3 regions of the Pantoea sp. SGAir0175 genome follow, and region 1 is predicted to be linked to each of the others. Evidence: predicted binding sites of a transcription regulator. Region 1 holds the regulator's gene; each other region holds the start of a gene.

Region 1 (9,883 bases):
AAAAAAGACTCAGTTCCATGTATATTCGGGTGCTCCTCACCCAGAAAAGCGAACAACCCATCGAAGCTATCAGCGAGTTATGCATCAGACAAGTACTATCCCAGGCTATTTTGATCGCCCGAGCGGCGAGCGCTTTACCCCGCTGCGCGGCTTCGGCAATGCGCATCTGCAAACGCTGCTGCCGCGCCTGCTGCGCCGGCGCGTCACGCTGCGCCCGCACTGGCAGCGCCTCGATCTGCCGGACGGCGACTTCGTCGATCTGGCGTGGAGCGAAGATCCGGCACAGGCACGTCACAAGCCGCGCATGGTGCTGTTCCACGGGCTGGAAGGCAGTTTCCGCAGCCCGTATGCCCATGGGCTGATGCAGGCGTGTCAGGCGCGCGGCTGGCTGGCGGTGATCATGCATTTCCGCGGCTGCAGCGGCGAGCCTAACCGCCTGCAGCGCATCTATCACTCCGGTGAAACTGAAGATGCCACCTATTTTCTGCACTGGCTGCAGCGCGAATGGGGCACGGTGCCGACTGCGGCGGTCGGCGTTTCGCTTGGCGGCAATATGCTGGCCTGTCTGCTGGGGCTGCAGGGCACGTCGGCCCCGCTGGATGCCGCGGTCGCCATTTCCGCGCCGCTGGCGCTGGAGCCGTGCAGCCAGAAGCTGGACGTGGGCTTTTCACGCTTTTATCAGCACTACCTGCTGACCCAGCTGAAGAAAAACGCCACGCGCAAACTGCGCGCCTGGCCGGGCACGCTGCCGGTCGATCTGACGCAGCTGCGCGCCTTCCGCCGGCTGCGTGAGTTTGATGATGCGATTACCGCCCGCGCCCACGGTTTTATTGATGCGCGCGACTATTATCAGCGCGCCAGCGCCATGCCATTGCTGACCGGCGTGCGCAAGCCGCTGCTGATCATCCATGCTAAAGACGATCCCTTCATGACCGATGCGGTGATCCCGCAGCCGCAGCAGTTGTCTGCCACAATTGAGTATCAGCTGACGCAGCAAGGCGGTCACGTCGGCTTCGTGGGCGGCAGCCTGCTGCGACCCAAAATGTGGCTGGAGCAGCGCGTGCCGGACTGGCTCTCAACTTATCTGGATATGTAACTGTGATTATTCCCTGGCAAGAACTCGACCCGACAACGCTGGAAAACCTGATAGAAAGTTTTGTGCTGCGTGAAGGCACCGATTATGGCGAGCAGGAGCGCAGCCTGACGCAGAAAGTGGCCGACGTGCGCCGCCAGCTCGAGCAGGGCGAGGTGGTACTGGTGTGGTCAGAATTGCATGAATCGGTCAATATTATGCCGCGGCGGGAATTTCGCGGCTGATGCGTCAGGCGGCAATTCGTGGTAACAATGCTCATCGCCGGACTTCACAGGGAGCGCTGTTATGTCAGCCAGGCATCCAGTCATAGCCGTTACCGGTTCCAGCGGCGCCGGAACCACCACCACCAGTCTCGCCTTCCGTAAAATTTTCCAGCAGCTGGATCTGCACGCGGCGGAAGTAGAAGGCGACAGTTTCCATCGCTATACCCGTCCGGAAATGGACATGGCGATTCGTAAGGCGCGCGACCTCGGGCGTCACATCAGCTACTTTGGCCCGGAAGCCAACGACTTCGGCCTGCTGGAGCAGACTTTCCGCGACTATGGTCAGAGCGGACTCGGCCAGTCGCGCAAATATCTGCACACCTACGATGAAGCGGTGCCGTGGAATCAGGTGCCGGGCACGTTTACACCCTGGCAGCCGCTGCCGGAAAACACCGATGTGCTGTTCTATGAAGGCCTGCACGGCGGCGTGGTGACGCAGCAGCATAACGTGGCTGAACATGTCGATCTGCTGGTTGGCGTGGTACCGATTGTTAATCTGGAGTGGATTCAGAAACTGGTGCGCGACACCAGCGAGCGCGGCCATTCGCGCGAAGCGGTGATGGATTCGGTGGTGCGTTCGATGGAAGACTACATCAACTACATCACGCCGCAGTTTTCCCGCACGCACCTCAACTTCCAGCGCGTGCCGACCGTGGATACCTCGAACCCGTTTGCCGCGCGTGAGATCCCGTCGCTGGATGAGAGCTTTGTGGTGATTCATTTTCGCGGCCTGGAGGGCATCGCTTTTCCTTATTTACTGGCGATGATCCAGGGCTCGTTTATTTCCCACATGAATACGCTGGTGGTGCCGGGCGGCAAGATGGGACTGGCGATGGAGTTAATCATGACGCCGCTGGTGCAGCGGTTGATTGAAGGAAAACGTATTGAATAGCGCAGGCTAACGCGCCAGTTTCGCCGGGAGGAGCTGAGATCGGGAGCGCAGGGCCGCGCTCCCGGCTGGATTACAGCTCCACCACTTCGTAGCTGTGCGTTATCTCGACGCCCTTGCCCAACATGATCGCCACCGAGCAGTACTTCTCCGCGGACAGATCCACCGCGCGCGCTACCGCTTTATCGCTCAGCGCTTTGCCGCTGACAATAAAATGCAGATTGATATGCGTAAAAATGCGTGGCGCTTCTTCGCGGCGTTCCGAGGTCAGTTTGACTTCACAATCGGCGACATCGTTGCGCCCCTTTTGCAGAATCGACACCACGTCAATCGCGCTGCAGCCGCCCGCAGCCATCAACACCATTTCCATCGGGCTGGGCGCTTTATCACCGGAATTGCCGTCCATTAATACCTGATGACCGGATGAGGATTCTCCGAGAAAGGTCAGCCCTTCCACCCATTTCACTCGTGCCTGCATTATTCTTTCTCCTGAAGCGGCGGTTTTGCCGCCAGAGTACGCTTTCACCTGACAAACAGCAATGCAGACGCATCCCCCACCTGCTGAAGCGAGACAACAGGAGACAGGTTGCAAAAGCTATGCTACAAACAGTGCTGAAAATATTTTCGTCACGAAAGACGAAAGCGGGACGAATCAAAAGCATCGCTTACGAATCCACCCCCGAATAACTGTCCCTCACGGGAAACGCTGGACGATTTCACCGCCTGACAGGGAAAACTGCCCCCTGTATTTTGGGCACGATTACAACAGAGGATAATAGCGAATGGTTCTCGGCAAACCGCAAACAGACCCTACACTCGAATGGTTCCTGTCCCATTGCCATATTCACAAATATCCATCCAAAAGCACCCTCATCCATCAGGGTGAGAAAGCGGAAACGCTGTACTACATCGTGAAAGGTTCCGTCGCGGTACTGATTAAAGATGAAGAAGGCAAAGAGATGATTCTCTCCTACCTCAATCAGGGGGATTTCATCGGTGAGCTCGGCCTGTTTGAAGAGGGCCAGGAGCGTAGCGCCTGGGTACGTGCGAAAACCGCCTGCGAAGTGGCTGAAATTTCCTACAAAAAATTCCGTCAGCTGATTCAGGTCAATCCGGATATTTTAATGCGCCTGTCGGCGCAGATGGCGCGTCGCCTGCAGGTAACATCTGAAAAAGTCGGCAACCTTGCCTTCCTCGATGTGACCGGCCGTATCGCGCAAACGCTGCTCAACCTGGCGAAACAGCCTGACGCCATGACCCACCCGGACGGTATGCAGATTAAAATCACCCGTCAGGAGATTGGTCAGATCGTGGGCTGCTCACGCGAAACCGTGGGTCGTATCCTGAAAATGCTGGAAGATCAGAACCTGATCTCCGCACATGGCAAAACCATCGTCGTTTACGGCACCCGCTGATTTCTTCTCACCCACGGCGTGATGGCAACATCGCGCCGTTTCTGTTTACGATGAGCTGATGTGGCGTCGAATCATCTATCATCCGGAAGTTAACTATGCGCTGCGGCAAACGCTGGTGCTGTGCCTGCCTGTGGCGCTCGGCTGGCTGTTTGGCGATCTGCAAAAAGGGCTGCTGTTCTCCCTGGTGCCGGCCTGCTGCAACATCGCCGGTCTGGATACGCCACACAAGCGGTTCTTCAAACGGCTGATTGTCGGCGGCGCACTGTTCGCCAGCGGCAGTTTTCTGATTCAGTACCTCACGGCTTACGCTGTGCCGCTGCCGCTGATTCTGCTGGTGTTGCCGCTGCTGGTGGGCGTGACCGGTGAAATCAGCCCGCTGCATGGTCGTTTGCTGCCCGGCACGCTGATCGCCGCCATCTTTACCTTAAGCCTCGTCGGCCGTATGCCGATGTGGGTCCCGCCGCTGCTGTATATCGGCGGGACGCTGTGGTACGGGCTGTTTAACTGGTTCTGGTTCTGGCTGTGGAAAGAGCAGCCGATGCGCGAGACCCTCAGCCTGCTGTACCGCGAGCTGGCCGATTACTGCGACGCCAAATACACCCTGCTGACGCAGCTGACCGATCCGGAAAAAGCGCTGCCACCATTACTGGCGCGCCAGCAGAAAGCGGTCGATCTGATCACCACCTGCTACCAGCAGATGCATATGCTGTCGGCCAGCCGTGATAACAGCCATAAACGCCTGACGCGCGCCTTTCAGGTTGCGCTCGATCTGCAGGAGCACATCTCGGTCAGCCTGCACCAGCCGGAAGAGGTGCAAAAGCTGGTGGAGCAGAGCCACGCCGAGGCGGTGATCCGCTGGAACGCGAAAATCATTTCGGCACGGCTACGCGTGCTGGCCGATGCCATTCTCTATCACCAGCTGCCGGAACGCTTCCACATGGAAAAGCCGCTCGGCGCGCTGGAGAAAATTGCCCGGCAGCACCCGGATAATCCGGTCGGTAATTTCTGCCTCTACCATTTCAGCCGCATTGCGCGCGTGCTGCGCACGCAGAAGCCGCTGTATACCCGCGACCTGATGGCCGATCGCCAGCGCCGCCTGCCGCTGTTGCCGGCGCTGCGCAGCTACCTGTCGCTAAAATCTGCCGCGCTGCGGACGGCGGCGCGCTTTGCGGTGATGCTGATGTTCGGCAGCGCGCTGGCGCTGTTCTTCAATATTCCCAAGCCCTACTGGATTCTGATGACCATCATGTTTGTCAGCCAGAACGGCTACAGCGCCACGCGCGTGCGCATTCAGCACCGCGCGCTCGGCACCTTCGCCGGCTTGCTGATCGCCGCAGCGTCGCTGCGCTTTGCTGTTCCGGAGTCGATTGCCCTGCTGACCATGCTGGTCATCACCCTCGCCAGCTATCTGATCACGCGTAAATATTATGGCTGGTCGATGATTGGCTTTACGGTGACGGCGGTGTATTCACTGCAGCTGCTGTCGCTGAACGGCGCGCAGTTCCTGCTGCCGCGCATGATGGATACGCTGATGGGCTGCCTGATTGCCTTCGCCGGCATGATCTGGCTATGGCCGCAATGGCAGAGCGGGCTGCTGCGCAATAACGCGCACGACGCGCTGGAGGCGTATCAGGAGGCGCTGCGCCTGCTGCTCGGTCCGGAGCAGGCGCCGGAGAAGCTGGCGTATCAGCGCGTCAAGGTTAACCAGGCGCACAACGCGCTGTTTAACTCGCTCAACCAGGCGTCTACCGAACCGGGCTTTAACTTCCAGTATCTGAAAGATATGCGCCTGTGGGTGACTCACAGCCAGTTTATCGTCGAGCACATCAACGCCATGACCATTCTGGCGCGCGAGCACACCATGCTGACGCCAAAGCTGGCAGAGCGCTATTTGCAGTCCTGTGAAATTGCGCTGCAGCGCTGTCAGCAGCGGCTGGCTTACGACGGGCCGGGCAACGACAGCAATATTCTGGAAGCGCCGGAGAATCTGAATGAGGGGCCGGTGACGATTGTCGAACAGCATGTGAAGCGCATTCTGCAGCACCTCAATGTGATGCACACCATTTCTTCACTGGCGTGGAGCCAGCGCCCACATCACGGCCGCTGGCTCAGCGTGCTGAAGCCGAAAGGTTAGTTCAGGACTTTCGCGATCGCCCGGGCGAAGCGCGCCATGCCTTCTGCGATATCGGTCGGCTCAATCACCAGCGACGGCACAAAGCGAATCACATCGCTGCCGGCGGTCAGTACCATCAGGCCTTCAGCGGCGGAAGCGTTGAGGATATCGCGCGCTTTGCTGGCGTGCTGCGCGTTGAGTACGGCACCCAGCAGCAGCCCTTTGCCCCGAATTTCACTGAAGATGTCGAACTGCTGATTGATCTTCTGCAGCGCCGAGACAAACTGCTCACGACGCGCGTCGACACCATTCAGAACCTCGGGCGTATTGATGATATCCAGCGCGGTTTCGGCAATCGCACAGGCCAGCGGGTTGCCGCCGTAGGTGGTGCCGTGCACGCCCGGCGCCATCACCGAGGCGATTTCATGGGTGGTCAGCATCGCGCTCACCGGGAAACCGCCGCCCAGCGCTTTAGCGGTGGTGATGATATCTGGCTTGATACCATAGTGTTCGTAAGCAAACAGCTTACCGCTGCGGCCCATGCCGCTCTGCACTTCATCCAGCACCAGCAGCGCGTTGTGCTGATCGCACAGCGCACGCAATCCCTGCATGAATTCCGGCGTTGCTGGCATCACGCCGCCTTCCCCCTGAATCGGCTCCACCACAATCGCGCAGGTGTGGTCGTCAATTACCGCTTTCACCGCGGCCAGATCGTTAAACGGCACATGGACGATATCCGCCGGCTTCGGACCAAAGCCATCGGAGTATTTCGGCTGACCGCCCACCGAGACGGTGAACAGCGTGCGGCCGTGGAAGGCGTTGTGGAAAGCGATAATTTTGCTTTTGAATGGGCTGTGCTTTTTGCAGGCGTAGTAGCGCGCCAGTTTGAACGCCGCTTCGTTCGCTTCGGCACCGGAGTTACCGAAGAATACCCGCTCGGCGAAGGTCGCCGCGATCAGTTTACTGGCGAGGCGCAGTGCCGGCTCATTGGTGAACACGTTACTGGTGTGCCACAGGGTTTCGCCCTGGCTTTTCAGCGTTTCCACCAGCGCCGGATGACAATGGCCAAGCGCGGTGACCGCGATACCACCAGAGAAATCGATATACTCTTTGCCCTGCTGATCCCACACGCGGCTGCCTTTGCCTTTGACCGGCACAAACTGCGCAGGTGCATAAACAGGCAAAATAACGTTATCGAACGTTTCCCGGCTTACCGCTAGATTTTCCGCTGCCATTGATGACCTCATCGGGTTATTTGTTGAGCTGATGTGAAATTATAATCACAAAATATGCATAAAAAATCATGCAATGGCAAACGGAAGTTACGTATTGAGGAAATTCGCCAGCAGCTGATGTCCCTGCTCACTGAGAATGCTCTCCGGATGGAACTGCACGCCCTCCAGCGGCAGCGTACGATGGCGGAAGCCCATGATCTCATCGGCAACGCCATCGCGCAGGCTCCAGGCGGTGACTTCAAACTCCGGCGGCAGCGTGTCGCGCGCCACAATCAGCGAGTGATAGCGCGTGACGGTTAGCGGATTATTCAGGTTGCGGAACACGCCCTGGCCGGTGTGCTGCACCGCAGAAGTTTTGCCGTGCATCACCTGGCGCGCGCGCACCACCTGCGCGCCGTAGGCCTGGGCGATGGCCTGATGGCCCAGGCATACCCCGAGAACCGGCAACCGTCCGGCAAAGTGGCGAATGGCTTCGAGCGAAATGCCGGATTGATCCGGCGTACAGGGGCCCGGCGAGATCACCAGATGACTCAGCGGCAGCGCCGTCATCTCTTCCAGCGTCATCGCATCGTTGCGCACCACGCGCACCTGCGCGCCCAGTTCACAGAAGTACTGGTAGAGATTCCAGGTAAAGGAGTCGTAGTTATCAATTAGCAGCAGCATAATGCCCTCAGGCCAGTAAAACCGCCGCTATTCTACGCATTTTAACGCGCCGGACTCACCACTTTCGCAAACTGCGCGTTGAGCGGCGCGAGATCGCCGCCGACGCCGGCGACGATGGCCTGGTGCCAGCTTTCAGGCTCCAGCGTATCCCAGTTCAGCAGATAGCCCGCGTGCAGCGCCAGCTGTTCGAAAAAGATGCGCTGTGCCCGCCCGTTACCGGCACGGAACGGATGCAGGACGTAGATTTCACAGTAGTAATGCGCGATGCGTGCCACGAAGGTCTGCGGGTCGAGGTCGCACAGGCCCTCTTCCTCCTCCAGTGCGCTCATCAGCGCATTGCCCTCGTTCTCGATGTACTCACAGTGGCAATAGGGCGTGTCGTCGCGCCAGATGTCGATAGTACGCAGTTCGCCGGCCCAGCTGTAGATATCCTGAAACAGCGTGCGGTGAATGTGGCGCAGGTGCGGCAGGCCAGGCGTGGCCGGTCCGAGCGCCAGCGTGGCCAGCCGCGCCGCGCTGAATGCCAGCTCGGCTTTACGCAGCTGCGCCACGTCGTGAATTTCCAGCAGGTTTTTCAGCACGTCATCGTTGTGCCACAAATAGGGATCGCGCACCGCCAGGCTGTTATCCGCCATATTGCCTCCTCAGCGATGCCAGACGATCGTCCGCCTGGGCGCTCTCGACGGCAGGTTCATTCAGCGTATAACCGGCCAGTTTGCAGCTGGCCTGATAATTGGCCGCACGGGTTTGCTGCCACAACGTGATTTTCTGTTTTTCGGTGAGTTTGCTGCTCATAGCGCCTCCGGCAAGCAGGATGTGCCCTAAGTATAAGAGCAAATTTCAGCTTTGCCGGAGCGCGGCAGACGGCGCCACCCAGGGGTGGCGCGCAGAGGGATTACGGCAGGACTTTCGCGGAAGTGATAACAATCGGTTTTGACGGCACATTCTGGTATGGCCCGACATCTTTGGTCGGCACCTGGGCGATCTTGTCGATCACATCCATGCCTTTCACTACTTTACCAAACACCGCATAGCCGAAGTCGCGCTGGCCATGGTCAAGAAAAGCGTTGTCCGCCACGTTCAGGAAGAACTGGCTGGTGGCACTGTCTTTCTCAGCGGTACGCGCCATGGAAATGGTGCCACGCAGGTTGCGCAGGCCGTTATCCGCTTCGTTTTTGATCGGCGCGTTGGTCTGCTTCTGCTGCATATCCGCCGTGAAACCGCCGCCCTGAATCATGAAACCCGGGATCACACGATGGAAAATGGTGTTGTTGTAGAAGCCGTTATTCACGTAATCCACAAAGTTTTTTACTGAAACCGGGGCTTTCTGATTATCCAGTTCAAGTTCGATATTGCCCGCAGAGGTGGTGAGCAGCACGTGCGTATCCCCTTTCGCCGCCAGAGCCGAAGCAGATACAGAAGAGAGCGCTAACAGGGCAACCGCCGCTGTCAAAGTACGTTTAAGCATGAAAGATTCCTTACCTTGGAGAGCAAGCTCAAAAACGAGATTGATTGTAAAGAGCATGTAATACAAGAGCCAGCGTTTTACCTATATTTACGCTGATGTTGCTATCGTCATACTTTTCCCGTCGCGCAATCATTTGCGTGACGAAAATCACACTATTAATGAAATATTTCTCGCACGTTTCACTGCTTGTTTATTACGATCACAGATCCATTTACAATTCATGACACTTTTTGCCACGTCGGCGCATCACAGGTTCAGAACATGACAAACCGTAATCGCATTGGCCTTACCTGGATCAGCTTTTTCTCCTATGCGCTCACCGGCGCACTGGTGATCGTTACCGGTATGGTGCTGGATAATATTGCCCAGTATTTCCAGCTGCCCATCTCCGAGATGAGCAACACCTTCACTTTCCTTAACGCCGGTATTCTGGCGGCGGTGTTCCTGAACGCCTGGCTGATGGTGATTGTGCCACTCAAGCGCCAGCTGATCTTTGGCTTTGTGCTGATGATCCTCGCCGTGGCCGGGCTGATGACCAGCCATAACCTCACGGTGTTCTCGCTGTGCATGTTCGTGCTCGGCGTGGTCAGCGGTATCACCATGTCGATCGGCACCTTCCTGATTACCCATCTGTACGATGGTCGCCAGCGCGGTTCCCGTCTGCTGTTTACCGACTCGTTCTTTAGCATGGCCGGCACCATCTTCCCGATTATCGCGGGCATTCTGCTGGCGCGCGCGCTGCCG
Region 2 (9,883 bases), 190 kb from region 1:
TATTATCCTTAGGAAGACAGAGGGGTGTTTAAGGTTTAGGCGCGCGCCGGCAATTACGCCAGCCGCGCCAGGGCATTACACGGCGACGCGCATACCGCCATCAACAAACAGCAGATTGCCATTGACGAAATCAGATGCGCCCGACGCCAGGAACACCGCCGCGCCAATCAGCTCTTCCGGCTTGCCCCAGCGCGCAGCCGGCGTACGTTTGGTCAGCCAGCCGGTGAAGGCCGGATCGTCAGCCAGCGTCTGGGTCATCTCGGTGACGAAATAGCCCGGCGCAATGGCGTTAACCTGAATATTGTGGCGCGCCAGCTCCACGCACATGCCGCGCGTCAGCATAGTGACCGCGCCCTTGGAGGCGGCATACGGCGTGATGGTGTCGCGCCCCAGTTCGCTCTGCATCGAGCCGATGTTGATGATTTTTCCGCGCTGACGCTGCACCATTCTTTTCGCCACGGTTTGTGACACCAGAAACACCGCTGTCTGGTTGACGGCAATCACGTCGTTCCAGTCCTGCTCGGGAAACTCGAGAAACGGCCGGCGGCGCTGAATGCCGGCATTGTTCACCAGGATATCAATCGCGCCCCACTGACTTTCAATCTCCTCCACCGCCTGCTGAACCTGCGCCGACTGCGTGACGTCAAAGGCCTTCGCCCGCGCGAGATAACCCAGCTCGCGCAGTTTCGCCGCGCCCTGCTCTGCGCCGCCCTCGGTGGTGGCGTTGATGATCACTTCCGCACCCGCCTCCGCCAGACCGCGCGCCAGCAGAAAACCGATGCCGCGCGCCGAACCGGTGAGCAGCACACGCTTGCCCGTCAGGGAAAATAGCTGACTCATACTGACTCCTTAAAACGTTAACTGGACTTTCGCCGCCCGGGTTTTATCACCGGCAAACTGCAGCGCCGCGTCGATATCCTGTAAGTCATACTCCCCGCTGAACAGCGGCAGCGGATTGACTACGCCGCGTGCCAGCCAGTCAACCGCCGTGTTGAATTCGTAGGTGAAACGGAAAGAACCGACCAGATTGATCTCTTTGGCGATCAGCGTCATCAGCGGGAAATCCGGAATCGTGCCGCCCATGCCAACCTGCACCAGCGTGCCTTTGGCGCATACCACGTCGAGACAACGCTGCAGCGAGGACGGCTGGCCGGAAGCCTCGAAAGCGACATCGAAGAAGCCTTTATCTGCAAGGTAGGGCGTGAAATCACCGTCAGCAGCGTGGATCACCCCGGTCGCGCCCATCTGCTGCGCCAGGCTAAGCGAGCGTTCGCTGATATCGCTGCAAATAATCTCGGCAGCTCCGCGGGCTTTGGCAGCGGCGGCAATCAGACAGCCAATCGGCCCGACGCCAGAAATGAACACGGTTTTGCCGCTCAGATCGCCCGCCTGCTGCGTGGCGTGGATGCACACAGCCAGCGGTTCAGCAAACACCATTACGCTGTCATCGGCCTCCTGCGGAAACGGCACGCACTGCGCGCTATCGACCACTTTGTATTGCGTGAAGCCGCCATCCACGTGCGGCAGATACATGGCGCTGCCGAAAAAGCGCATTGAGGTGCACTGATTTTGCTGCTCGCGCAGACAGTATTTACAACTGCCGCACGGCTTTGAGGGATTGACCGCCACTTTTTGATTGGGCTGGAGCTGTGGATCGTCGCTCTCCACCACGTAGCCGATCACTTCATGGCCGAGGATCATCGGCATCTTCACTTCGAAGCTGCCGACTTTACCTTCCTGATAGTAGTGCAGATCGGACCCGCAGATGCCGCCGCGCGTGATGCGCACCAGCGTGCCGGTGCCGTCCCACTGCACCTGTTGCTGTGCGACGCTAACCTGTTTTTTGCCGGTAATGACGCAGGATTGCGTTTCAATGTTCATTGTAGCCCCTTCAGTGCTGTAGCAATGGGGCTATCACAGCGGGATACGGCCGGCAAAACTGTGACGAACATCACTCAAAGCGATGTTACAAAACGGCTGTTACCGGGAACGTGATGCAGAGAGGCGGAAAAGCAGACGGCGGCCATCCCTGACCGCCTTAAAGAAGGATTAGCTGCCCGACATCAGGTCGTGGCTGTATTTGAACAATTCCGAATCCGAGCGCAGGCCGAGCTTTTTCAGCGCCGACTGCTTTTGTCCACTCACGGTTTTACGGCTGCGTTTAAACTTCACGGCAATTTGCGACACGCTGAGCCCATCCAGAAAACAGCGCACCACTTCCACTTCGCGCGGGCTAAGGGTTTTGACCTTCTCATACATATTGCCTTTGCTGGAGAGATCGAGGTTTTCGTTGATGGCGTCTTCATTCATCACGTAGAGGTTTTCCACCTCGTACGCCACTTCCTGTGACAGGAATAGCCGCCCCTGCGCCACCTGACGAATCGCCTGAACGATCTCCTGCATATTGTGGCTTTTTCCAATAAAGCCCTTAACGCCGGCGCTCAGCACCATTTTGACAATCGCCGGGCTCTCCATGGACGATGAGATCAAAATCTTTTGCTGCGGATAGTGATTTCGCAGCTGTTTCACCAGGGCCAGGCCATCCAGTTCACGCTCGCCCAGCAAAAAATCCAGCACCAGCACATCCACCGTGGTGCTGCGCAACTGACTAAACAATTCATTACTTGAAGACCAGGTCCCGACCAGATGAATATCCGGTTCGTGTTTCAGGCATAACTCGAAAACGGTACGAACCATCGGGTGATCATCAAGGACAGCGACACGCACCTGTTTATTATGTGCATATACCATTCTTTTATTCCTTTATTACAGTCTCAATTTTGTCCAGTACTGATAACCACACCAGTGAAAATGACCTGAAAGTATGCACTGACCGCTGCAGGGAAAATCGCCTGCAACGGTTTAAACCAAACGTCACCAGGTTAACAAAAATTAAAATTTTGCTTACGCGTTTAACTTATTACCGCTATTTAAAAGGTAGTTTTACCGGATTAATGGACAGCAGCGGTTAGCGGCCCCGGAAAAACTGCGAAAATTCTGACGTAACTCTGCGAATGGACCACATAAGAATTGTCTTGAAAGGTCATTTTATGGATAAGCCGTTGAAATATTTGAAATCAAAGCAAAAGCAATATCTAAAAAAAATCATGAATGTTAATAATAAGTTAAACATTCGAGAATGGTCGCAAAATATCCTTAATGCGGCATTAGATCAGGCAGGCGGGAAAAATCTCTTTATACTCCTTTTCCCTTATCGGCATTAATGACTTTATTTTCTTCAGGAACGCACGGTGTTTAATCCTGTTAATTTCATCCGTCTGGCGGGCGTGGTCCTGTTTATTTTTTTTGGCGGCGCGCTGCAGGCGCAGGTCAAACCTTTGCAGCTTTTAGCGCGTTACGATACCGCACAGCCCGCGCTGCAGCTGGCTGAGCCCATCTCTTCTGCCTTTCGAAATAAAGTGATTAAAGTCGCAGTGGCCGGTAAATCACAGCCACCGATATATATGGATACCGATACGCGCCGCTTCGAAGGCCTGAGCGCCGACTACCTGTCGCTGATTCAAAGCATGCTGGAGACCAGCATTGAGCTTTATCACTTCCCCAGTCATAGCGCCGCGCAGCAGGCGGTGCTGAAGGGCGAAATGCATATGCTGGCGATTTACGTCGCCCAGCCATCGTCACAGTCGCAGCCGCTGCTGGCCAGCGCCCCGTGGATGCTGGATTACAGCGTGATGGGATTGAAGACCGACAGCGACCTTTTTCTCAATAACGGCATGCCCGAGCAAATCGCCTGGTCAGGCACGCCGCTGCAGCGCCAGTACCTGGAAGAGACATACGAAAACGCGCAGCTGGTGCGTTTCCCGGGCTACTATGATGCCGTCGCCGCCACCGTTTATGGTCAGACGGCGCGCGTCTGGGGAAATGCGGCGACGCTGACACACCTCAACCGCTATCTGTTTGCCAACGCGCTTACTATTCTGGCCGATGAGCATACGATTCCGCTCAACGTCGGTTTCGGCATCAGTCCGCTGTATCCTGCGCTGGCCGACGCCATCAACCAGGCGCTGCCGCAGATTCCGCTGTCTATCCGCATGCAGATTGCCAAACGCTGGCAGCTCGATCCCCATCATGTACTGCAACGCAATCCGCTGGCGCTCACCGCCGACGAAGAGCAGTGGCTGCAAAACAACATTCACATCGAGACCACCTTGCCGCTGGCGCAGGCACCGCTCAGCAGCCGGACGCCGGCAGAGCAGTTTCGCGGCATGGCGCCGGACGTGCTGGAGCTGATCACCAGCCAGACCGGCCTGAATTTTGTGGCGCACGCCAGTCATGAACACCCCGGCGGACGTCCTTTGCCAAAGCTGTTTCCACTGGAAATTCTGGAGCCACAGTTCGAAGCACAACCGGCTCTGATTACACGTCCGTGGCTGGTTTCGCATTGGGTGATCATCCGCAATCAGCAGCCGGGAAACATCATGGCACGTGACACCTTTCCGTTTGGTTCGGCGCTGATGCTAAAAAATCCGCTGATGAAAAGCTGGCTGCAGGAGCACTATCCGCACCTGTCGGTGAGCGATACCGATCGTCCGCTGGATGCGCTGCGCCAGCTGCTGGCGCGCAAGGTCGATGCGGTGATCGTGCCGAAAATTTTTGCCGACTACCATCTGCGCAACCATTTTGGCAGCGGGCTGATCGTCGAGGGTACGCTGGGCGCCGATCCCGCGCGCTTTGTGATGCGCGTTGAGCCCGGCAATGAGACGCTGATCAGTATTCTCGATAAAGCGCTGCTGGCCATCCCACCGGAAACCCTGTTTAAGCTGATGGCGCAGTGGCGTCAGGCGGAACCGCCGTTTCTCAGCGGCTCGTGGCAGAACTATAAGCAAACGATTCTGCTGATTGTTTCGGTATCGCTGGGATTGATTCTGCTGATCCTGCTGTGGAACCACCATCTGCGCAAAGTGATTCAGCAGCGTATGCAGGCTGAGAATGCGCTGAAAAATCAGCTCAATTTTACCCACACGCTGTTTAATGACTCGCCGGTGGCAATGTATATCCGCGATAAGCAAACGCGGCTGGTGGATTGTAATAATGCCTATCTGCGCTTTTTGCACATCAAACGCGACGAGGTGATTGGCAAACGACTGTCGGACGTGTTCAACACCAATAACGCCAGCATTCACACTATCGAAGATGGTTACCAGCAGACGCTGCTGGATGGTGAAGCGGTAATGCGCGACGTCCAGCTGATGTTTGGCCAGCAGGCCTTCCATCTGTACCACTGGACGCTGCCGTTTCGCGATCGGCTGGGGGAAGTTGCCGGGGTGATCGGCGGCTGGGTCGATGTTACCGAGCGTAACGCGCTGCTGCAGGAGCTGCAGCTGGCCAAGGACACCGCAGACAAAGCCAACCGCTCCAAAAGTGAGTTTCTCGCCAGCATGAGTCATGAGATCCGCACGCCGCTGCACGCCATCATTGGTCTGCTGGAGCTGGAAACCCGCTCGCAGCCGTGTGAGACGCTGTCAGAAAATATTCGCGTCGCCTACAGCTCGGCGCGTGCGCTGCTGTCGCTGATCGGCGATATCCTCGATCTGTCAAAGATCGAATCTGGCCAGTATCAACCCACGCCGGAAACCGTCTACCTGCCGGATGTGATCGATCAGGCGGTGACACTGTTTCGCAACAAGGCCGAAAGCAAAGGGATCGATCTGCGCGTAGAGATGGACATCGCGGCCTACTGGGTACAGACCGATCCGCTGATGATCAACCAGATCCTGTCTAACCTGTTGAGTAACGCCATTAAATTTACCGATCGCGGCAGCGTAACCGTGGTGCTGATGCAGGGGATTGGCCAGGAAGAGGAAGGTTGTGAGTTCGTCATAGAAGTGAGCGATGACGGCTGCGGCATGACTGAGGAGCAGCAGCAGGCGATCTTTGAGCCATTTGTCCAGGTCGGTGAACGTCAGCAGCAGCAGATTGGCACCGGTCTTGGCCTGAGCATCTGCCGCAATCTGGCAGAGCTGCTGGATGGCGAACTGATTGTGGAGAGTACGCCAGGTGAAGGATCGGTGTTCTCCTTCTACTTCCGCGCGCCGGCCGGCGAACCGCGCGATCAAACCCAACCGCATCTGTCACAGCCGCTGGTCACCGACAAGCTGTCAGTGCTGGTGATTGATGATCATGCGCCTAATCGCCTGCTGCTGGGTAAACAGCTGGAGCTGGCGGGCCATCAGGTGGTGGTGAGCGAAAGCGCCGTCGAAGCGCTGAAACTGTGGCAGCAGGATCCGCTGCGCTTTGACTTGATCATTACCGACTGCAATATGCCCGGTATGAACGGGTTTGAATTTGCCCAGGCGCTGCGCCAGCATGAACGCCACCATCATCTGCCGCCGATCACGCTATACGGCCTGACCGCCTCCGCCGAGCAGCACATCATGCAGCGCTGCCTGCAGGCTGGCATGAACGACTGTCTGTTCAAGCCGCTGAATCTGGATACGTTGCTGGCGCAAATCACCCACTGTCCGCGCCGCACGCCAAACGCGCCTGACAGCGAGGCTGCAGCCGGCGTAACCGGGCAACCTGTTGCTGATACCGCCGTCGCCGCGCTGCCGGCCCCTGTGGCGGTTCCGACTTTTGCGCCGCTGCTGATGCAGCTGGCTGAGCGCGATCCCGCCAGCTGCATCACCCTGCTGGAAAGTATTCGCACCAGCCACGATGAATTGCTGGCGGCGCTGCAGCAAACCACTGATGCTCACGCGCTGTCACAGCTTGGCCATAAGCTGAAAGGCGGTGCCAGTATTCTTAATGCCAGCGCGCTGATGGAGCTGGGGCGCAAGCTGGAGAAACACCAGCAGGAAGGACACGATGTCGCGCAGCTGATTGCCGCCATCGCGTGCGAAATTAACGCCGTCAATGAAACATTAATTATCTTTGAACAATATCGGCTGAAAAATCAGCAGGTTTTATAAAAACATAATCTTATCAAGACATTTCTCGGTTCGCCGGGATAAGCCGCCAGACATAATGTCCGCCAGCGCCATCATATCGGTGTCGTAAAAGGGAGATCTATGTTTAATGCAAAAATTCTCATCGTTGATGAGCATCGCCTTGTTGCGGCTGGGGTGCAGGCTTTATTATTAATGAATGGCTTTAATTGTGTCACTACAGCAAACACAATTAATGATGGTATTGACGATGTTATTCATCAGCACATCGACATCCTGATTTTAGATCCTGATTTCAAAGAGAAAAATGGCATCGCCTTTTTACGCGATATCGTAAAATCTAAAACCTGGATGAAAGTCATTCTGCTCAGTCAGAGCAGTAACAATCACCTGCTTATACAATCGCTTAGTCAGGGTGCTAACGGCTTCGTGTCGAAATACGATCCGATTCAGACGCTGATCGCCGCCATTGGCTGCGTATTTAACAATGTAAATTATCTGCCCGGCGATATTCTTGACCGGCGCCAGCGTTATGTTAATGAACAGGATATGCTGTCGCGCCTGACCGAGCGGGAAACGCTTATTTTACGTCAGCTGGCGCAGGGAAAATCCAATAAAATCATTGCCTGTGAATTAGGATTAAATAACAAAACTATCAGTACTTATAAAACTAAAATTTTTCAAAAGCTCGAATCAAAGAATCTGGTCGATATTATCGAACTGGCACGGCGAAACGGTGCCTGCTGAAGCCAAAATCAAGACCAGTCTTGCGGATTAATTCGACTGAGGCATGGCATCATCACCTCGTCCTCACCCGGGATTGTTATAGAGATTGAGTCATACAGGAATTTATAACCACAGAGCTAATTTATTAGCCCAATCTTCATGCCATTACAGGGCGCGCAGGTTTCTTCCCGAGCCTGGCGAAAGTGGTCCGATACTTTCGTCTGCGACTTGCCGCCCTGCTTTTTTTTGATGTTTCTCACAGGCTGAGCGCCGCAAATTTCCAGCCCGCACTTTTCCCGCTAGAGTTCACTCATCCGACCACTCACTGAGTAAGTGATCATGACTGAGCGTTATCCGCATCTGTTTGCCCCGCTGGATCTGGGCTTTACGCAACTGAAAAACCGTTTCCTGATGGGCTCAATGCACACCGGTCTGGAAGAGCATGCTGATGGCGCTCAGCGCCTCGCTGCCTTCTACGCCGAGCGCGCCCGGGAAGGCGTTGCGCTGATTGTGACCGGCGGCATCGCGCCCAATGCGCAGGGCGTGGTGGCGCAGGGCGGAGCCATGCTCACAGACGAAACCCAGTGCGGCTGGCACCGCCAGATAACCGATGCGGTACATGCACAGGGGGGCAAAATTGCGCTGCAGATCCTGCACGCCGGACGTTACAGCTATCAGCGCGATCTGGTGGCGCCCTCGGCGTTACAGGCGCCCATCAACCCGTTTACACCGCAGGCACTGAGCGAAGCGCAGATTGAACAAACCATCGCGGATTTCGCGCGCTGCGCCCGGCTGGCGCAGCAGGCCGGTTACGACGGTGTCGAAATCATGGGTTCCGAAGGCTACCTGATTAATCAGTTCCTGGTCGCCCATACCAATCAGCGCGACGACGGCTGGGGCGGTGATGTGGCGCGGCGGCAGCGCTTTGCACTGGAAGTGACGCAGGCGGTGCGCGCCGCCGTCGGCGAAGCCTTCATCATTATTTTTCGCCTGTCGATGCTCGACCTGGTGAATAACGGCAGCTCACTGCAGGAGACGCTGCAGCTTGCCACGGCGCTGGAGCAACGCGGCGTGACGCTGTTCAACAGCGGCATTGGCTGGCATGAAGCACGCATTCCCACCATTGCCACCTGCGTGCCGCGTGCCGGTTTCGCCTGGGTCACGCAGCATCTGCGCCAGCACGTCAGCGTACCGGTTATCGCTACCAACCGTATCAATCATCCTCAGGTAGCGGAGGAGATTGTGCGCGACGGTATTGCCGACATGGTGTCGATGGCGCGGCCATTTCTTGCCGATGCCGCGTTTGTCAGCAAAGCGCAGGCGGGCCAGCCCGACGCCATCAATACCTGCATCGCCTGTAATCAGGCCTGTCTCGATCAAATCTTTGCCGGCAAGGTCACTTCCTGCCTGGTCAATCCGCGCGCCTGTCATGAAACGCTGATGCCGGTCATCGCCGCCGCGCAGCCAAAACGCCTGGCGGTGGTAGGTGCCGGTCCGGCCGGTATGGCGTTCGCGCTGCAGGCGGCGCAGCGCGGCCATCACGTCACCCTGTATGAAGCCGATGCGCAGATTGGCGGCCAGTTTAATATTGCCCGCCAGATCCCCGGCAAGGCGGAGTTCAGCGAAACGCTGCGCTATTTCCGCCATCAGCTGGCAGCCGCAGGTGTTGAGCTGTGCCTGAATCATCGCGTCAGCGCCGACGAACTGGAACAGGCGGATGAAGTCATCATCGCGACCGGCATCACACCGCGCCAGCTGGCGATTCCGGGCATCGATCACCCCAGCGTGCTGAGCTATCTCGAGGTGATACGCGACAAAAAACCGGTTGGCCGGCGCGTGGCGATTATCGGTGCCGGCGGCATTGGTTTCGACACCGCGGAGTTTCTGCTGCAGCACGCCGATCGCGAGGAAGACTTCTACCAAAGCTGGGGCATCGATCGCAGCCTGCAGGCGCGCGGCGGTTTAGTGCGTCCACAGCCGGCTCCTGCCGATCGCCAGATCTGGCTGCTGCAGCGTAAATCCGGCAAGCCGGGCGCCGGGCTGGCGAAAACCACCGGCTGGATCCATCGCGCCAGCCTGCAGGCGCACGGCGTGCAGATGTGGGGCGATGTCGAGTATCTGAAGATTGATGATGACGGGCTGCACCTGCGCCATCAGGGGGAAGCGCTGACGCTGGCGGTAGATAACGTCGTGATTTGCGCCGGTCAGGAACCGCTGCGTACGCTGGCGCAGGCGCTGGCCGCACGCGGCAA
Region 3 (9,883 bases), 890 kb from region 1:
TCGCGCGCCGGTGACTGGCCGTAAAAACGGCTGTACTCCCGGCTGAACTGCGACGCACTCTGATAGCCCACCCGATAGCCCGCCGTCCCGGCATCCAGCTTCTCAATCATCATCAGCCGGCGCGCTTCGTTGAGCCGCAGCTGCTTCTGATACTGCATCGGCGTCATCGCCGTAACCGCTTTAAAGTGATGGTGCAGCGATGAAATGCTCATACCAACGCTGCTGGCCAGCTGATCCACCTTCAGCGGCTGATGAAAGTTTTCGCGCGCCACTTTGTTGCCCGGGCGCTCGGTCAGCGCCATGTTCAGAATGCGCGGCCCTTCCGGCCCGGTCAGCAGGCGATAGAAAATCTCCTGCTCAATCAGCGGTGCCAGCGCGGCGATATCCTGCGGCTGATCCAGCAGCGCCACCAGCCGCATCACCGCATCCACCAGCGGCGGCGCGACTTTATGGACGGTAATGCTGCGTTCGGGGGCGGCGCTGCCAATCTGCTGCGGCGGGAAATGCTCCAGATAGCGCAGCAGGCGCGCTTCGTTGATGGTGATGCCGACGCCAAGACAGGGTTTCTCTGGCGTCGCCAGCACCACGCAGGACTGCACCGGCATGTCCATGGTGACCAGCAGCAGATCGCCCGGCCCGTAATGCATCACATCATCGCCCATGCGCAGTGCTTTCTGGCCCTGGGCCATCAGCGCAAAACCCGCCCAGCTGGCAATATGCGCCAGGCTGGAGGGGTGCGAGCTGCGGCCAAAAGAGAGAAAATCAATCGCGCTGGCGGTGCGCCCATCCTGCTGCGCGTGACGGGCAATCATCGCCACCAGCTGCTGCCACTGTTCCTGATGAATCATGCGTTATGCACTCCGCGATGAAAAATCACTGAATCCCCATTCTTACCTGCCGATGCGGTTGCGCCTAGTCCCTGCGCCACAGATTTGCAGGATCGTGCAAAAAGCTTGCAGGATTGCGCTACCGCACAAAGCGGCAACAGCGCATGCTTTACTCACCCGAAATCTCAGGTGGAGAGACACAATGCAAGCACTTGAAGGCAAAATTGCGCTGGTGACGGGCGCGTCGAAAGGCATTGGCGCCGCCATCGCCATGACTTTCGCCGCGGCCGGCGCCCGGGTGGTGGTGAATTATCGTCAGGATGAAGCGGGCGCGGCGGATGTGGTGACCGATATTTGCGCGCTGGGAAGCGACGCCATCGCCGTTCAGGCCGATATATCCCTTGAAGCTGACGTGCAGCGCCTGTTCGCCAGCAGTATCGCGCAGTTTGGCGCGCCAGACATCGTGGTCAACAACGCCGGCATGTTTCACCATGGCGACTTCGCCAGCCTCAGCGTCAGCGACATGCAACAGCAGCTCAACGTCAATCTGCTCGGTACGCTGCTGGTGTGCCAGCAGGCGGCGCAGCATTTCCCGGCGCGCGGCGGCTGCATCATTAACCTCAGCGCGCTGAACAGCCAGCGCAGCCTGCCCGGCTCGGTACTGTGGTCAGCGACCAAGGGCGCGATCGATACCTTAACGCAGGGGCTGGCACGTGAGCTGGGTCCGCGCAACATTCGCGTCAACGCGCTGGCGCCGGGAATAATCCTGACCGAGGGGCTGCTGGCAGCGAAAAAAATGAATGCGGAATTTAAAGCGCAGCTGATCGCGGCCACGCCGCTGGGACGCTTTGGCCTGCCGGAGGATGTGGCGCAGGTGGCGCTGTTTCTGGCGTCGGAAGAGTCGGCTTATGTTACCGGTGAGCGGGTGCTGATTGCCGGCGGCGTGTAAAGCCCGCGTTACAGACATAAAAAAAGGACGCTTGCGCGTCCTTTTTATTTTTAAGCGATTAACGCTTATGCATCACGGCGACGTGGTGCAGCTGCACCTTCGTCGCGACGTGGGCCACGGCCACCTTCACGGCTGAAACGTCCGCCTTCACGACCGCCTTCGCGACGCTCAGAGAAACGACGCGGTGCGCCACCTTCACGGTTGCCACCCTCGCGGTTACCACGACGCTCACCACCGAAGTCACGACCGCCGCTACGACGCTCGGTGCGCTCATGTGGCTGTGCATCGCCCAGCAGCTGCATATTCATCGGCTTGTTGAGAATACGCGTACGCGTGAAGTGCTGCAGGACTTCACCCGGCATGCCTTTTGGCAGCTCGATAGTGGAGTGAGTACCAAACAGCTTGATGTTACCGATGTAACGGCTGCTGATGTCGCCTTCGTTAGCAATCGCGCCCACGATGTGACGCACTTCAACACCGTCGTCACGGCCCACTTCAATGCGGTACAGCTGCATTTCGCCAACGTCACGACGTTCGCGACGTGGACGATCGCCACCTTCGCGGCTGTCACGGCTGTCACGACGTGGACGGTCGCCGCCACGCTCATCGCGATCGCGGAATTCACGACGCTGTGGACGTGGTGCATCCGGTGGCAGAATCAGTGGACGTTCGCCCTGCGCCATTTTCAGCAGTGCAGCGGCCAGCGTTTCCATATCCAGCTCTTCTTCTGGCTGCATTTTAGCCAGCAGCGCACGGTACTGATCCAGATCGCTGCTTTCCAGCTGCTGCTGAACTTTCGCAGCGAACTGCGCCAGACGACGCTGACTCAGCAGCTCGGCGTTAGGCAGCTCAACTTCCGGAATAGTCAGCTTCATGGTGCGTTCGATGTTGCGCAGCAGACGACGCTCGCGGTTCTCAACGAACAGCAGCGCACGGCCAGCACGACCCGCACGACCGGTACGGCCGATACGGTGCACATACGATTCGGCATCCATAGGGATGTCGTAGTTAACCACCAGGCTAATACGCTCAACGTCCAGACCACGGGCCGCAACGTCAGTCGCGATCAGGATATCCAGACGACCGTCTTTCAGGCGCTCCAGCGTCTGCTCACGCAGCGCCTGGTTCATGTCACCGTTCAGCGCGGCGCTGTTGTAGCCGTTACGCTCCAGCGTTTCTGCAACTTCCAGCGTGGCATTTTTGGTGCGCACGAAGATGATGGCAGCATCGAAGTCTTCCGCTTCGAGGAAGCGCACCAGCGCGTCAGACTTACGGCCGTAAGCGGTCCAGTAAGACTGAGAAATGTCCGGGCGTGTAGTGATGCTGGACTGGATGCGCACTTCCTGCGGATCCTTCATGAAACGCTTAGTGATACGGCGAATCGCTTCCGGCATGGTTGCAGAGAACAGTGCGGTCTGATGACCTTCCGGGATCTGCGCCATGATGGTTTCAACGTCTTCGATGAAGCCCATACGCAGCATTTCATCGGCTTCGTCCAGTACCAGACCACGCAGGCTGGACAGGTCCAGGGTACCGCGTTTCAGGTGATCCAGCAGACGGCCTGGGGTACCAACCACGATCTGTGGACCCTGGCGCAGTGCGCGCAGCTGCACGTCATAACGCTGGCCACCGTACAGGGCCACGACGTTAATACCGCGCATGTGTTTAGAGAATTCTGTCATCGCTTCAGCCACCTGAACCGCCAGTTCGCGGGTCGGCGCCAGCACCAGGATTTGCGGTGCGCGGACAGAAGGATCAACGTTGTTCAGCAGCGGCAGCGAGAACGCTGCTGTTTTACCACTACCGGTCTGCGCCATACCCAGCACGTCACGGCCCGCCAGCAGGTGAGGAATACACTCAGCCTGGATTGGCGATGGCTTAACGTAGCCCATACCGTTCAGTGATTCGAGGATGTCGGCGTTCAGGCCCAGATCAGCAAAAGTGGTTTGAATATCAGTCATGTAGTACACGTGCCTCTTAGATTGCGGCGGCCAGTCTACATAACTCGTCGTGAAAACTTTCAGTCATTTTCATCAAAAAGTGTGAACCGGCTCAAATTAGAAGTTTTGACGAACAGAAAAGCCCTCACCTGTTCAGGCGATGACTTTACGGGTAAATCAGGCAATAAAAGTTCGTCAGCTATTGCTGGTCAGATTCTGATAAATCGTCTTGTGTCTGGCCGAGTTGCGCCAGTTCCAACAATGCGTATCGGTGTTCAACAAAGTTATTGACGTTGTTGGCCACCGCCAGTTTGAACAACGCTTTCGCGTCGTCCTTCTCCCCCAGACTTAGGTAGTACTTACCTAAATAGAAGTTGGTTTCACTGAGATGTTCAGCGAGCGAGGTGTTATCCGTTGCGTCCGCCTTGAGACGTTCCATCAATGTTTTTTCACTGATGTCGCCCAGGTAGAACTCGACAATATTCCATCCCCATTGGTCCTTAGCCGCCTTGTCGTAACGCTGTTGTAGCGTCACTTTTGCCTTGTCGGCATCCATCTCGCGTTCAACGAGGTAGAGCCACAGGCTGCGGAACGGATCGTTAGGATCGTCTTGATAAAACGCCAGCAGATCATCTTGCGCTAACTTGTATCGACCGCCGTAATAGAGGGCGATACCACGGTTTAAATGCGCATAGTTGTAAGTTGGATCAAGCTCAAGTACAGAATCAAACGCTTCATAGGCAGCATCAAAATTGCCTGCCTGCGTTAAGTAAATGCCGAGATAGTTAAACACTTCCGGCATATCCGGTCTGATAGACAGCGCTTGCGAGAAATCGTTTCGCGCTAATGCCCTCAGACCCAAACTATCATACAACACTCCGCGCTCATATAACAGCTGTGCGCGTTCATCATCGGTCAGGGCCCGACTGGCAAGAATTTGTTCCATTCGCGCCAGAATAACCTCTTGCTGCAGTGTGGGCTGCAAAGGTACTGCCAGAACTTCGTTCTTACGCCAATTGGAGTTGCTGCATCCTGCCAGCGTGATAGCTGTCGCAACAAAACACCAGCGCAAAAAAGGCTTCATTTCCCACTCCCGAATACAAACATTGGGATAACCATCCTGTCATCCGCCTGCTATGCACAAGGGTTCCCGCCCTCGCGATGATACCCGTCCTGCTTCAGTTGCACTGACACGCTGACCAGCGCGCCACGCATTCCGGGTATACAAACACCGCTCCCCGCCAGCTGGCAGGGAGCGGCTTATCAGGAAAAACGCTTACTCGGCGTCAGGCGTCGTCACCGCAGCGGTTTCTTCTGCTGGCTTCTGCTCTGTCGCTTCTTTGATGCTGAGACGAACGCGGCCCTGACGATCCACTTCCATCACTTTAACTGGCACTTCCTGACCCATCTGCAGGTAATCGGTCACTTTCTCTACGCGCTTGTCGGCGATCTGAGAAATGTGTACCAGACCTTCTTTACCGCCGCCGATTGCCACGAAGGCACCGAAATCAACGATACGGGTCACTTTACCGGCGTAGATACGGCCCACTTCGATCTCAGCGGTGATCTCTTCGATGCGACGAATCGCTTCTTTGGCTTTCAGGCCGTCGGTCGCTGCGATCTTCACGGTGCCATCATCTTCGATTTCGATGGTGGTGCCGGTCTCTTCGGTCAGCGCACGGATAACCGAACCGCCTTTACCGATGACGTCTTTGATCTTGTCTGAGTTGATCTTGATGGTGTAGATGCGCGGCGCGAACTCGGAGATCTCCTGACGCGGCGTGCTGATCGCCTGTTCCATCACGCTCAGGATGTGCAGACGCGCACCCTTGGCCTGGTTCAGTGCCACCTGCATGATTTCGCGGGTGATACCTTCAATTTTGATGTCCATCTGCAGCGCGGTGATACCTTCACGGCTACCGGCTACTTTGAAGTCCATATCGCCGAGGTGATCTTCGTCGCCGAGGATGTCAGACAGCACCACGAACTTCTCGTCTTCTTTCACCAGACCCATCGCGATACCGGCAACGGCCGCTTTGATCGGTACGCCAGCGTCCATCAGTGCCAGTGATGCACCGCACACGGAAGCCATAGAAGAAGAACCGTTCGATTCGGTGATTTCAGACACGACGCGCACGGTGTACGGGAACGCATCCTGTTTAGGCATCACTGCCAGCACGCCACGCTTCGCCAGACGGCCGTGACCAATTTCACGACGCTTCGGTGAGCCAACCATACCTGTTTCGCCCACGGAGTACGGAGGGAAGTTGTAGTGGAACAGGAAGCTGTCAGTACGCTCGCCCATCAGCTCATCGAGATTCTGTGCGTCACGCGCGGTACCGAGGGTGGCAGCGACCAGCGCCTGCGTTTCACCACGGGTAAACAGCGCAGAACCGTGGGTACGCGGCAGTACGCCAGTGCGCACGTCCAGACCACGGATCATATCTTTTTCGCGGCCATCGATACGCGGTTCGCCGTTCAGGATACGGGTACGCACCACGTTCTTTTCCAGGCTGTGTACGATGTCACCGATTTCGGCATCATCCAGCGTTTCGTCTTCAGCCAGCAGTGCGGCGATGGTTTCGTCTTTGATGACGCCAACCTGCGCATAGCGCTCCTGCTTGTCAGTGATGCGGTAAGCATCGCTGATACGCGCTTCGGCCAGGGCGGCAACGCGTGCGATCAGCGCATCGTTCGCCGGCTCTGGCTGCCAGTCCCAGCGTGGTTTGCCGGCTTCGGCCACCAGCGCATTGATGTTTTCAATCACAACCTGCTGCTGGTCGTGGCCGAACACCACAGCACCCAGCATCTGATCTTCGGTCAGGATGTCCGCTTCAGATTCCACCATCAGCACTGCATTCTGCGTACCGGCAACCACCAGATCCAGACGAGACTGTTTGATCTCATCCGCGGTTGGGTTCAGCACGTACTGATCGTTGATGTAACCAACGCGTGCCGCACCGATTGGGCCGTTGAACGGAATACCAGACAGTGACAGCGCAGCAGAAGCACCGATCATAGCAACGATGTCCGGGTTAACCTGCGGGTTCACGGATACCACAGTCGCGATAACCTGTACTTCGTTAACAAAACCTTCCGGGAACAGCGGACGCACCGGGCGGTCAATCAGACGCGCAATCAGGGTTTCGCCTTCGCTTGGACGGCCTTCACGACGGAAGAAGCTGCCCGGAATACGGCCAGCAGCGTAAGTACGCTCCTGATAGTTCACTGTCAGAGGGAAGAAGTCCTGACCGGCTTTGGCTTTTTTCTGGCCCACGACGGTAACGAATACCGCGGTGTCGTCCATGCTTACCATTACTGCTGCGGTGGCCTGGCGCGCCATCATGCCGGTTTCCAGCGTGACGGTATGCTGACCATATTGGAATTTGCGTACGATCGGGTTCAGCAAAATTTAAGTCCTTAAATTCGTGGCAAAGCCTGCTCGGCCCGCCGGGGATTACCGATCTTTAGTTGCATCCTCGCGACTAATGACAACCCTTAACCGCCCCTGCGGTAAAGCCTCTCATTAGCCGCGCGAACCTCTGCAAGCAAAGATCACTCTCAGCAACAATACATGAGTTTGGTCCGGATTGCTGCGGATTGCTCGAAAAAAGGGGCCATAAAGGCCCCCTTTTCGCGAAACTCGCACAAATCTGATCGCCAGATGCGGTTTTTTGCATACTGCATGCGCTACATCGTTGATCAGATTCTTCAGACTTAGCGACGCAGACCCAGGCTTTCGATCAGGCTGGTGTAACGTGCAACGTCTTTACGCTTCAGGTAGTCCAGCAGCTTACGACGCTGGGATACCATGCGCAGCAGACCGCGACGGCTGTGGTGGTCTTTCTTGTGCTCAGAGAAGTGACCCTGCAGGTGGTTAATCTGAGCAGTCAGCAGAGCAACCTGAACTTCAGTTGAACCGCTGTCGTTAGCGCCACGACCGTATTTAGCAACGATCTCTGCTTTAGCTTCTACGCTTAGAGACATAATAAACTCCAGTAAAAAATGAATGTATGGGTGCCGATCTCTAATTCAGCAGCCCGCTTTTAAAGCCGCGCTATTCTACTCTTCGCCCGGTAGCAACGCAAATGCGCTGTAACGCCCAGCGGTAATACGCGGTCAGTCGGCAAACTCCACTACCAGACGACGCGGTGCCACGCGACCATCGTCGGCGATTTCCGCCATACCGATAAATTTCTGCTGCTCACCTTCGGTCACCCGCACCAGCCCGCTGGCCGGCGCGTTTTCCGCCTGGACCGGCATGCCCTGTTTGAACCAGGCCGCGATCGGCGTGGGCAGATTGACCGCTGGAAAATCTTCCGCCGGGCTGTCCATTGGCAACAGCAACGCGTCCAGCGGTGCGTAATCCGGCGTTTCCGCCGCATTAACCTGCGCCGCCAGCACCTGCAGCTGTTCCAGCGTCATCATGCGCGCAATCGGGTAACGCGCCACCTGCAGACGGCGCAGCATGATTACATGTGCACCGCAGCCGAGCTTCTCACCTAAATCGTCAATGATGGTGCGAATGTAGGTGCCTTTGGAAACATGGATTTCCAGTTCCAGCTCGTCGCCCTGCCAGCGAATAAACTGCAGTTCAAACACGGTAATCGGTCGCGCTTCACGCGGCACGGTGATGCCTTCGCGCGCATATTCGTACAGCTTGCGGCCCTGATACTTGAGCGCCGAGAACATGGTGGGCACCTGCAGCGTCTCGCCGCGAAAGCTCTCCAGCGCGGCATCCAGCTCAGCCTGGCTGAAGGTCACCGGCCGCGTTTCAACGATATTGCCGTCCGCATCGGAGGTATCGGTGCGCTGGCCCAGACGGGCAATCACGCGGTAACGCTTGTCCGAATCCAGCAGATAGCGGGAAAACTTGGTGGCTTCGCCGAGACAAATCGGCAGCATACCGGTGGCCAGCGGATCGAGCGCGCCGGTATGGCCCGCCTTGTTAGCATTAAACAGGCGTTTTACTTTTTGCAGCACATCGTTGGAGGATGCGCCCTGGTGTTTATCCAGCAGGAAAACACCGTGGACATCACGACCACGGCGACGAGGACGACTCATCAGTCCTCCTTGTCGTCTTCCGCCGGGCTTTCACCCCGTCGCTCAGCATCGTTTCTGATCACGTTAGACACCAGATTCGACATGCGCATCCCTTCAATCAGCGAGTTATCGTAAAAGAAGGTCAGCTCCGGCACGATGCGCAGACGCATCGCTTTACCGAGCAGAATACGGATGTAGCCAGACGCTTCTTTCAGCGCTTTGAGGCCGTTTTTCACCGCTTCTTCATCCTGGTCGTTCAGGAAGGTCACGAACACTTTGGCATACGCCAGATCGCGTGACACCTCAACGCCAGACACGGTGACCATCATACCCAGACGCGGGTCTTTGATTTCGCGCTGCAGGATGATCGCAATCTCTTTCTGCAACTCCTGCGCTACGCGCTGTGGGCGACCAAACTCTTTCGCCATACTATTTCTCCCAAATAATTCGGGAGGCCAGAGGCCTCCCAAATTGCATCACATCGACCAGCAATTACTCGATGGTGCGTTTAACTTCAATCACTTCGAACACTTCGATCATGTCGCCAACGCGAACGTCGTTGTAGTTCTTCACGCCGATACCACACTCCATGCCGTTACGCACTTCGTTGACGTCATCTTTGAAGCGACGCAGAGATTCCAGCTCGCCTTCATAGATAACCACGTTGTCGCGCAGTACGCGGATCGGATTGTGACGTTTGATGTTGCCTTCGGTGACCATACAGCCGGCAATCGCGCCAAATTTCGGTGACTTGAACACGTCACGGACTTCGGCCAGACCGATAATCTGCTGTTTGAACTCTGGTGCCAGCATGCCGCTCATGGCAGCTTTCACTTCGTCAATCAGGTTATAGATGACGGAGTAGTAGCGCAGGTCAACGTTTTCAGCGTCAATCACGCGACGCGCAGAGGCATCCGCACGCACGTTGAAGCCGAGGATGATCGCGTTGGACGCAGCGGCCAGGGTGGCGTCGGTTTCGGTGATACCGCCCACGCCAGAACCGATAATCTTCACCTTCACTTCGTCGGTGGAGAGTTTCAGCAGCGAGTCGGAGATCGCTTCCACAGAACCCTGTACGTCGGACTTCAGGACGATGTTCAGCTCGGACACTTCGCCTTCGGTCA

Evidence for each region. The regulator CRP, encoded in region 1, controls carbon source genes, mostly activating them, when cyclic AMP is high. The targets are predictions, from matches to a motif close to ATGTGANNNNNNTCACAT.
Region 2: the regulator CRP is predicted to act here: its motif matches at 1,940-1,957, upstream of idnD (L-idonate 5-dehydrogenase).
Region 3: the regulator CRP is predicted to act here: its motif matches at 3,817-3,834, upstream of yrbN (protein YrbN).

Annotation. Positions count from the first base shown of each region.
Region 1 is NZ_CP028081.1:293,362-303,244, reverse strand. Features, by position in the region: gene C1N56_RS01335 (LysE family translocator) at 1-19, opposite strand, end outside; gene C1N56_RS01330 (hydrolase) at 80-1,096, shown strand; gene C1N56_RS01325 (YheU family protein) at 1,099-1,317, shown strand; gene C1N56_RS01320 (phosphoribulokinase) at 1,379-2,248, shown strand; gene C1N56_RS01315 (OsmC family protein) at 2,319-2,723, opposite strand; gene crp (cAMP-activated global transcriptional regulator CRP) at 3,028-3,660, shown strand; gene C1N56_RS01305 (YccS/YhfK family putative transporter) at 3,719-5,794, shown strand; gene C1N56_RS01300 (bifunctional acetylornithine/succinyldiaminopimelate transaminase) at 5,791-7,008, opposite strand; gene C1N56_RS01295 (aminodeoxychorismate synthase component II) at 7,096-7,671, opposite strand; gene C1N56_RS01290 (putative adenosine monophosphate-protein transferase Fic) at 7,713-8,306, opposite strand; gene C1N56_RS01285 (YhfG family protein) at 8,296-8,466, opposite strand; gene ppiA (peptidylprolyl isomerase A) at 8,567-9,139, opposite strand; gene tsgA (MFS transporter TsgA) at 9,401-9,883, shown strand, end outside.
Region 2 is NZ_CP028081.1:481,998-491,880, reverse strand. Features, by position in the region: gene idnO (gluconate 5-dehydrogenase) at 76-840, opposite strand; gene idnD (L-idonate 5-dehydrogenase) at 850-1,881, opposite strand; gene C1N56_RS02340 (response regulator transcription factor) at 2,050-2,751, opposite strand; gene C1N56_RS02335 (ATP-binding protein) at 3,252-6,929, shown strand; gene C1N56_RS02330 (response regulator transcription factor) at 7,029-7,652, shown strand; gene C1N56_RS02325 (NADPH-dependent 2,4-dienoyl-CoA reductase) at 7,971-9,883, shown strand, end outside.
Region 3 is NZ_CP028081.1:3,541,247-3,551,129, forward strand. Features, by position in the region: gene C1N56_RS16630 (AraC family transcriptional regulator) at 1-848, opposite strand, end outside; gene C1N56_RS16635 (SDR family NAD(P)-dependent oxidoreductase) at 1,030-1,776, shown strand; gene C1N56_RS16640 (DEAD/DEAH family ATP-dependent RNA helicase) at 1,842-3,737, opposite strand; gene yrbN (protein YrbN) at 3,754-3,810, opposite strand; gene nlpI (lipoprotein NlpI) at 3,916-4,800, opposite strand; gene pnp (polyribonucleotide nucleotidyltransferase) at 4,993-7,125, opposite strand; gene rpsO (30S ribosomal protein S15) at 7,434-7,703, opposite strand; gene truB (tRNA pseudouridine(55) synthase TruB) at 7,836-8,780, opposite strand; gene rbfA (30S ribosome-binding factor RbfA) at 8,780-9,187, opposite strand; gene infB (translation initiation factor IF-2) at 9,252-9,883, opposite strand, start outside.